2 regions of the Streptomyces sp. CA-278952 genome follow, and region 1 is predicted to be linked to the other one. Evidence: riboswitches for the same ligand, from Rfam matches in the RefSeq annotation. Region 1 holds a riboswitch; the other holds the start of a gene.
What was found. Region 1 has a riboswitch for cyclic di-AMP ahead of N7925_RS03510 (M23 family metallopeptidase). Riboswitches for the same ligand answer to the same signal wherever they lie in the genome.
Positions count from the first base shown of each region.

Region 2: linked by a shared signal. The riboswitch ahead of N7925_RS22090 (transglycosylase family protein) and the one ahead of N7925_RS03510 (M23 family metallopeptidase) in region 1 are both predicted to bind cyclic di-AMP.

Region 1 covers NZ_CP112880.1:815,580-820,134, forward strand. Annotated here, with positions in the region: gene N7925_RS03500 (STM4011 family radical SAM protein) at 1-380, shown strand, start outside; gene N7925_RS03505 (SGNH/GDSL hydrolase family protein) at 393-1,220, opposite strand; gene N7925_RS03510 (M23 family metallopeptidase) at 1,421-2,377, opposite strand; cyclic di-AMP (ydaO/yuaA leader) riboswitch at 2,380-2,540, opposite strand; gene N7925_RS03515 (tyrosine-protein phosphatase) at 2,983-3,795, shown strand; gene N7925_RS03520 (DUF6126 family protein) at 3,846-4,019, opposite strand; gene N7925_RS03525 (helix-turn-helix domain-containing protein) at 4,085-4,555, opposite strand, start outside.
Region 2 covers NZ_CP112880.1:4,904,264-4,908,818, reverse strand. Annotated here, with positions in the region: gene N7925_RS22100 (FtsB family cell division protein) at 1-197, opposite strand, end outside; gene eno (phosphopyruvate hydratase) at 291-1,571, opposite strand; gene N7925_RS22090 (transglycosylase family protein) at 1,891-2,595, opposite strand; cyclic di-AMP (ydaO/yuaA leader) riboswitch at 2,601-2,783, opposite strand; gene N7925_RS22085 (transglycosylase family protein) at 3,073-4,143, opposite strand; gene N7925_RS22080 (cytochrome P450 family protein) at 4,330-4,555, opposite strand, start outside.

The DNA.
Region 1 (4,555 bases):
GGTGGACGGAGCTGGATCCGCTGTTCCCCTACAGCCGTGATCCGCACCGTTCGGCGGGGCTGCCCTGCCGGACGGGCGAGTCGGTGATCTCGGTGGACGGCGACGGCACGGTGCGGCGCTGTCACTTCGTCAAGGCGGAGCTGGGGAATCTCTACGACGGCAGCTACCGCCGGGCGCTCGGCCCGCGGTCCTGTCCGCTCGCCGTGTGCGACTGCCACATCGGTTATGTGCATCTGGAGTCGCTGCCGCTGTACGACGTGTTCGCGGGCGGTGTCCTGGAGCGGATACCGGCAGGAAACCCCCCGGCCGGGGGCACGCCGCCGGTCGGGCTCGTGGTGCCGGGCCCGACCCGGCGTGCGCTTCCCCTGCTGGAGCCCTGACCGGCTCGACGGCTACAGCGGCAGGAGGTCCGGGCGCTTCGCCTCGACATGGTCGCCGGAGGACTCGCCGCGCAGCCGTCGGCCGATCCAGGGCACGAGGTATTCGCGGGCCCACTGGATGTTGTCGCGCCGTGCGTCGAAGGGGCGGCGCTGAGCCTGCGGCGGCCAGGGCTGGTCGGGGTCGGCGGGCACGTCGTGGCCGAGGACCTGGGCCGCGCGCAGCGCCACGCGGGTGTGGCCCTCGGGCGACAGGTGCAGCCGGTCGTTGTCCCACGCGCGCCGGTCCTGCACCGAACGCAGCGACCACAGGTCCAGCACGGGGCAGTGGTAGCGGTCGGCGATGGCCCGCAGGTGGACGTTGTACGTGGCGATCTTGCCGCGCATGTGGCGCAGCACCGGAACGCCCCGGGTGTCGAAGCCGGTGGTGACCATGACCGTGCCGACGGCGTTGCTCAGGTCCGCGACCGCCCGCTCGAAGCGCTCGGCGAGGTCGTCGGGGTCGGTGCCGGGGCGGATGATGTCGTTGCCGCCCGCGCAGAAGCTGACCAGGTCGGGGGCCAGTTCCTTGGCGCGCGGGACCTGCTCCTCGACGATCTGGTCGAGGAGACGTCCTCGTACGGCGAGATTGGCGTAGCGGAAGTCCCCGTGCGGGAAGTCCTCGGGGCCGGCCGCCCCACCGGGGGCCGGGAGCCGGTCGGCGAGGAGCACCGCGAAGCGGTCCGCCCAGCCGAGATATGTCCCGCCGGGGCCGGGGTCCCCGACGCCCTCGGTGAAACTGTCGCCAATCGCCGCGTACGACCCGATGGTGTGCTGCTGGTTGTTTCTCGAATCGTCTGCCACAAGCACATATCCTGCATCGTGCGATGTGACCTACGCGACCGTAATACGGGGTTGACGGGTGGTGAGATAGACCACCCGGTCAGTTTTTGGTAAAGCCGGAATAAGTGGAGGGGCGGTGCGCCGTCGCGCACCGCCCCTCGATCACCTCTCGCCGCGTCCGGTCGGACGGAGACGTCAGACGGAGACGTCAGACGGAGACGTCAGACGGAGACGCCGTGCTGACGCAGGTACGCGATCGGGTCGATGTCCGAGCCGTAGCTCGGGCCGGTGCGGACCTCGAAGTGCAGGTGCGGACCGGTGGAGTTGCCGGTGGAGCCGGAGAGGCCGATCTGCTGGCCGCCGGTCACGGTCTGGCCGACGGAGACGTTGAGCGAGGACTGGTGGGCGTACTGGGAGTACATGCCGTCCTCGTGCTGGATGACGACCTCGTTGCCGTAGGAGCCGCTGTTGCCGGCCGAGACCACGGTGCCCGGGCCGATGGCGAGGACGGGGGTGCCGGAGGCGGCCTGGAAGTCCGAGCCGGTGTGGTAGCCGCTGGACCAGCTGGCGCCGGAAGCGCGGTACTGGGTGGTGACGTTGGCGCTGGCCAGCGGGGCGGACCAGCCGGAGCCGGTGGCCTCGGAGGAGCCGGTCCGCGACGGGCTGTCGGAGCCCTCGGAGTCGTCGGCGGAGACGGTGTCCGCCTTCGGCGCCTCCTTCGGCGCGGCCTTCGGCGCCGGAGCGGCCTTCTTCGGGGCGGCCTCGGGAGCCGCGGACTTCTCGGCCGGGGCGGAGCCCTTGGCGCCGAGGGTCAGCTTCATGCCCGGGTGGATCAGGCCGGGGTTCTCGCCGACGGTGGAGCGGTTGTCCTGGTACAGCTTCTCCCAACCGCCCTTGAGCTGGTGCTCGGCCGCGATCTTCGCCAGGTAGTCGCCGGAGACGACGGCGTACGTCTTCGGGGCGGCCTTCGACGCGGCGGGGGCTGCGGCCGGGGCGGTGTGCGCGGCGGCGACCGAGGCGGCGGCGGGCTTCGCGGCCGGAGCGGCCTGGTCCGCCGCGTTCGCGACGGTGGCGCCGATGAGCGGGAGGGCGAGTGCGGCGCCGCCGGTCCCTGCGACGAGGACGCCGCGGGAGATCGGGCCGGACTTCGGACGGCGGTGCTTACCCGTTGCGGGCATGGGAAGTTCCTCTCCGGCGCCTGCGAGGTGAGCTGTCGGGTTCGGGCTGGAGATGCCCGGTCGCGTTGCGGCGACTTCACCCCGAGCCGGTCCGGATCGCTCCGGATCGGCGGCTTACCTGGTTCCCCCGCTCCTGCCACGCGTGAGTGGGTGGGTGCGAATTCCGGGCGGCGGCAGGATTAGGCGGTCCGTCCGGATTGCGGCGACCGTAAACGAGCGAGGACGAGCAGAACAAGCCATCGGTTGCGCACCGGAATCATCGATTCGATTTCTCCCCGGATTTCCCGTCACCCTCCGTGGATTACGGATCTTGGATTTCCGTGCGGGCAACGGGAATACTCCGGGGCGAGCTCACCACGGACCGTCACGGATATGATCCCGCTCACCTCCGAAATCCCATCTCCCCCATTAGCGGGGCATGTTCTGCGAAATGCACCAATACGGACATGCGGTCGGCCTCGCTGCTGACGCCGGGTCAGATTGGCGGCCTCGGCACTCCGCACCGGGGCGCGACCGTGATGATTTTCCGTCGAATCGATGTCGTATCGTCACGGGAGCGCCCTCGTCGGCGAGCCGCGCCGACGCCAGAGATCCCAGGAGCCACCGTGACGCAACAGGTGCCGCAGGTCCCGCCGACAGAGACCGTGCTGACCGGAGTCCGCAACTTCCGCGACGTGGGCGGGCTCCCCACCGCGGACGGTCGGCGCACCGCCTTCGGGCGGCTCTACCGGAGCGGCCACCTGGCGCACGCCACGGCCGAGGACGCGGTCTTCCTCGGCGGGCTCGGGCTGCACACGATCTTCGACTTCCGCCACTCCGCCGACCACCGGCTCGACGGATACGACATCGAGCTGGCCGGTGTCCGCAATGTCAGCATTCCGCTCTCGGACCCGGCCGACGGCGCGGAGTTCTGGCGGCTGGTGAGCGACGGGAACATCGAGCAGCTGCGCTCCGTCCTCGCGGACGGCAAGGGCGTCGACCGCATGATCCGGATGTACCGCGCGACGATTCTGGACCGCACCGCCGAGCACAGCCGGGTGCTGCACTCCCTGGCCGAGGACAGCGTCCCCGCCCTGATGCACTGCGCGGCGGGCAAGGACCGGGCCGGTCTCTCGATCGCGGTCGCCCTGCTGGCGGTCGGCGTCGAGCCGGAGGCGATCGAGGAGGACTACCTCAAGTCGAACGACCTCCACCGCCGCTACGCCGTGAAGCGCTCCGACGCGTCCGGCACCGGCATGTCTCCCGAGGTGCTGGAGCTGCTGGACCCGCTCTTCGGGGCGCGGCCCGCCTACCTCGCGGCGGCCTTCACGGCCATCGAGGAGAACTGGGGAACGACGGACCGCTACCTGTCGGAGGGGCTGAGCGTCTCCCCGGAGACCCGGGAGCGGCTGCGCGAGCGCCTGCTCGACCTGGGCTGACCCGGACGGGGGGGGCGATCCGTCCGGGGCGGGCGGTCGTCCGAACGCCGTCACTTGCTCCCGGCCACCTCGAAGAGCAGGTAGAGGAAGCCCGCGACGACGTGGCCCGCCACCAAGTAGGCGAAGAGCCGGATGACGACACCGCGCGGCATCCGCTTCTCCTGCGGGTCCTCGTTCGGGCGGCGGCCGGGGCCCAGCGGGTCGTAGTGCTCGGAATCGGACATGACGGTCCTCTCTGTCGGCCTCGCGGCCGGTGGAGCGAAGGCTGGAGCCGGCCGGGACAGCCGGTTCAGCGCGCGTGGAGGGCGCTGCCGAGGCACAGCTCGGCGGCGGGGCTCTGGAGCAGGGAGTGGACGAAGAGCAGCTCCGCGCCGCAGCGGTCGACGGCCGCGATCCGGTGCGGGGTGAGCGAGTCGAAGTGGGCGCTGTCGCCGGGTTCGAGGTCGTGCACGGTGTCGCCGAGCCCGATCCGCAGCCGCCCCTCCAGGACGTACAGCCACTCCTCGCCGGGATGGACCCGGACCAGGTCGCCCTGGGCCCCGTACGGAACGCGCACCCGCAGCGCCTGCATCGCGCGGCCGGACCCGCCGGCCTGCCGGTACATCCAGCCGTCGGCCTCCGCCCCCTCGAACCCGCCGCCGCGGACGATCGCGTCCCGTTCGGGCGGCTGCTCGCCGAGCAGCTCGGAGACCGTCGTACCGTAGATACGGGCGAGTCCGAGCAGCATCGGCAGCGAGGGCTGCCTGCGGCCGGTCTCCAG
Region 2 (4,555 bases), 4.1 Mb from region 1:
ACGTACTGCCGCATCGGATAGGCGAGCGCCACCACCAGGGAGCAGACCACCAGCGCCAGGAACGCGGCCCGGCCGGTGAGCCGGGAGCGGCGGGCCTGCCGGCGGTTCTGGGATCGGTACACGCGGGCCGCGGTCTGCTCGCCGAGCAGTCGCAGCCTGGTCGCGGTGGAGAACCGGTCGCGGTCCTTCCCGGCCATGTCTCCCGCCTCCCCATCACACACGTCCGTCCCCGCACACGGTACGGGACCGGGTGCGGGGACGGGCGGAGGCTACCGTCCTGACGCTACGGGTCAGCCCTTGAAGCGCGGGAAGGCGGAACGGCCCGCGTACACCGCGGCGTCGTCGAGGATCTCCTCGATGCGCAGCAGCTGGTTGTACTTGGCGACGCGGTCCGAGCGGGCCGGGGCGCCGGTCTTGATCTGACCGCAGTTCACGGCGACGGCGAGGTCGGCGATGGTGACGTCCTCGGTCTCGCCGGAGCGGTGCGACATCATGCACTTGAAGCCGTTGCGCTGGGCCAGCTCGACGGCGTCCAGGGTCTCGGTCAGCGAACCGATCTGGTTGACCTTCACGAGCAGGGCGTTGGCGGAGCCCTCCTCGATGCCGCGGGCCAGCCGCTCGGGGTTGGTGACGAAGAGGTCGTCGCCGACGATCTGCACCTTGGCGCCGATGCGGTCGGTGATGACCTTCCAGCCGGCCCAGTCGTCCTCGTACAGCGGGTCCTCGATGGAGACCAGCGGGTACGCGGAGACGAGCTCCTCGTAGTACTCGGTCATCTCGGCGGCCGAGCGGGACTTGCCCTCGAACTCGTAGACGCCGTCCTTGTAGAACTCGGACGCGGCGACGTCGAGCGCGAGCGCGATGTCGCGGCCCGGGACGTAGCCGGCCTCCTTGATGGCCTCGACGATGAGGTCCAGGGCGGCGCGGTTGGACTCCAGGTTCGGGGCGAAGCCGCCCTCGTCGCCGAGTCCGGTGGACAGGCCCTTGGTCTTGAGGACCTTCTTCAGCGTGTGGTAGACCTCCGCGCCCCAGCGCAGGGCCTCGGAGAAGGACTCCGCGCCGATCGGGGCGATCATGAACTCCTGGACGTCCACGTTGGAGTCGGCGTGCGAGCCGCCGTTCAGGATGTTCATCATCGGAACGGGCAGCAGGTGCGCGTTCGGGCCGCCGAGGTAGCGGAAGAGCGGCAGGTCGGACGCCTCGGAGGCGGCGTGCGCGACGGCGAGCGAGACGCCGAGGATGGCGTTCGCGCCGAGCGAGGCCTTGTTCTCGGTGGCGTCGAGGTCGAACATCGCCTGGTCGATGAGGCGCTGCTCGGTGGCGTCGTACCCGACGAGCTCCGGGCCGATCTGCTCGATGACGGCGAGGACGGCCTTCTCGACGCCCTTGCCCATGTAGCGGTTGGGGTCACCGTCGCGAAGCTCGACGGCCTCGAACGCTCCGGTGGAGGCACCGGACGGAACGGCAGCACGGCCCGTGCTGCCGTCGTCGAGGCCAACCTCGACCTCGACCGTGGGGTTGCCCCGGGAGTCGAGGATTTCCCTGGCTACGACGACGTCGATGGACGGCACGAGGCATCTCCTTCTGGGATCTGACACTGGTTGTGCAGGGTCACTGTGGCCTTGCGGCACGAGCCTATCGGGCCCGGCCGCGTCGACCGGCCGACCGCCCGCCTCCTGGGACGAAAAAGGACCCAAGGACCTGCATCACGGGACAAAACTCTAGAAATCTACTGAGTGGTAACAACAAGAGGTGAACGCATGGGCCATCGGCGCCCGCCGCTCACGAAGAACCCGGCCCGGCGCGCTGGGGGACGAGCGCGCCGGGCCGGGAAGCCGTGCGAGGAGAAGTGCCGCCGGACGCTTCTCCTCCGGGGAGGAGAGACGGCGGTTACTTCAGGTGGAGCTGCTGACCCGGGAAGATCAGGTCCGCGTCCTTGACGATGTCGTCGTTGAGCTTGAAGAGCTTGCTCCAGCCGCCCTTGACGTCTTCCGCCTGGGCGATGGTGCTCAGGGTGTCGCCGGCCTTGACCTTGTACTCGCCGTCGCCCTTCTGGACCTTCTCGCCGGTCGGGGTGGTGACGGTCTTCTTGCTCTCGGCCTTGGGGGCCTCGCGCTGCTCGGAGCGCGTGGTGGGCTGCTCGGCCTGGCGCTCGGGCTGCGCCTGCTCGGGCTTGCTCTCGCCGGAGCCGGAGCCGGTGTTCACGCCCGGGTCCACACCGTCGTTGGTGAGGCCGCCGGCGCCGGCGCAGGCCCAGGCGCCCGGGCCCTGCAGGTCGAGAAGCTTCTCGGCGGCGGCGATCTGCTGGTCCTTGGAGGCCAGGTCGGCACGGGAGGCGTACTGCGTACCGCCGGCGGCGGCCCAGCTGGACTGCGAGAACTGCAGTCCGCCGTAGTAGCCGTTGCCGGTGTTGATGGACCAGTTGCCGCCGGACTCGCACTGGGCGACGGCGTCCCAGGTCTCGACGGAGGCGGCGGAAGCGCTGGTCGCGCCCATCAGCGGGACGGCGATGGCGGCACCGGTGACACCCGCGAGGGTGGCGATACGGGTGGCCTTGGACGGGCGGCGGTGCTTGCCCTTGCTGTTCAGCAGCATGGAAGGAATCTCCTCACCGACGCCTACGAGGTGAGCTGTCGGGTTCGGGCTGATGAGTTGCCCGGTCGCGCGGTGCTGCTCGCGACTTCACCCCTAGCCGGTCCCGTACGTCCCCGTCGGTTCGACGAGGCGTCCGGACCCGGCGGCTTACCTGGGTCCCCCGCTCCTGCCTACGGCGCTTACGCGTCTGTTCCCTTCGACCGACGGCAGGATTCGGCGTGACGGTCGACGGGGCCCGCGGTGCGAGCGGTTCCGACCGTAAACACAGGCAACCCCGACATTCAAAGATGGACATAGGGGGCAATCAACCCGAACTCGCCGTGACCGACGGGCTGTTTCCGCAGGTGGGGGGCGATTCACCCGGACCGGCCGGACGAATCACGCCAGTTGAAGCAAAGAGACCCATGTCTCACTTACGCAAAAGTGGACATAGGTCTCTTAACTGCCTCGCTTTTCGGGGTGTTTTCCCGAATTCGATCAGTTGGCGGCGGGCGCCCCGGCGGACGTCTCGGCACCCTCCGGTGCGGCCGGGTCCGCGTCCTCGCCCGCACCGCGGTCCAGGCGCAGGTCCAGGTTCTGGCCGGGCAGGATCAGGTCCGGGTCGGAGCCCAGGAGGTCCTTGTTCGTCTCGTACAGGCCGGTCCAGCCGCCGGGGATCTCCTGGGCGTCGGCGATCGCCCAGAGGTTGTCCCCGGGCCGCACCGTGTACCCGTCGGCGGCCGCCGCGCCACCGTCCCGCGCGTCGCCTTCGCCGCGCGATGCGTGCCGGCCGGAATCACGGGGGCCGTCCTTCCGGCCCCCGTCGGCCTCCTCGGGCGCGGGGGCGCCCCGGTGCTTGCCTCCCTTGCCGTCGCCCTCGCCCGTCGAGGCGTCGGGGGCGGTGGAGGGGTCCGAGGCGTCGGGGGCGTCGGAGGCGGGCGGGGCGGAGGGCGTCACCGAGGAGTCGGGAGTCCCGCTCCCCTTCTCCGCGCCACCACTACCGCTCTTGTCCGCCTCATCACCCTTCTCACCCTTGCCCGTTTCACGTGATTCACCGTATTCACCGGTTGCGTCCGCTTCGTCGGTCGGGGTGGGGGCCGGGTCGGCCGAAGGGTCCGCCGACGGATCGGCGGACGGGTCGGCCGACGGGTCCGTGGACGGCGAGGTGCCCGGGTCGACGCCGGGCAGACTGCCGTCCACCGCGAGACCGGAGATCACCGCACAGCTGGGCCACGCCTTCGGGCCCTGGTCGCCCAGGACCTTCTCGGCGACGGAGATCTGCTGCGAGCGGCTGGCGAGGTCGGCGCGGGGCGCGAACGCCGCGCCTCCGTACGCCGACCAGGTCTCCTGCGAGAACTGGAGCCCGCCGTAGTAGCCGTTGCCGAGATCGGCGCTCCACATGCCGCCGCTCTCGCACTCGGCGACCCGGTCCCAGGTGGTGGCCTCGGCCGCCTGCGCACCGCCGGCGCCGAGCAGGGGGATGGCGATGGCCGATCCCGTCACGCCCGCGGCGACGATGAGGGCGGGTGCCTGACGAGGGCGGCGGTGTCTGCCGTTCGCGGAGCCCATGAGTATGCCTTCCGTGCGACTGACAAGCGAGTGACCTGAGCGCCGCGCAGCGGATTCCGTGCCGGACTCCGTGCTGCTTCGGAGCACAAGTGACGCGTGAGCAAGGTGCGACCGACGCGTCGAACCGTGAACCTAGCGGGACTCGAACGTGTGTCACAAGTCGATGCAGCCCAGATCACGTGAAAGTCACGGAGTTGACACTGTGTCACTTTTTTCGGATCGGCTACCCGGCTCGAACGCGACCGGAAGGGTGCGCAGTCCACGCATGATGAGCCCGCCACGCCAGCGCAAATCGCCAGGTTCTCCCGCAAGTCGCAGGTCGGGAAGGCGTTTCAACAGGGTGGTCAGCGCGGTCTGCCCCTCCAGCCGGGCCAGCGGCGCTCCCAGGCAGTAGTGGATGCCGTGTCCGTAT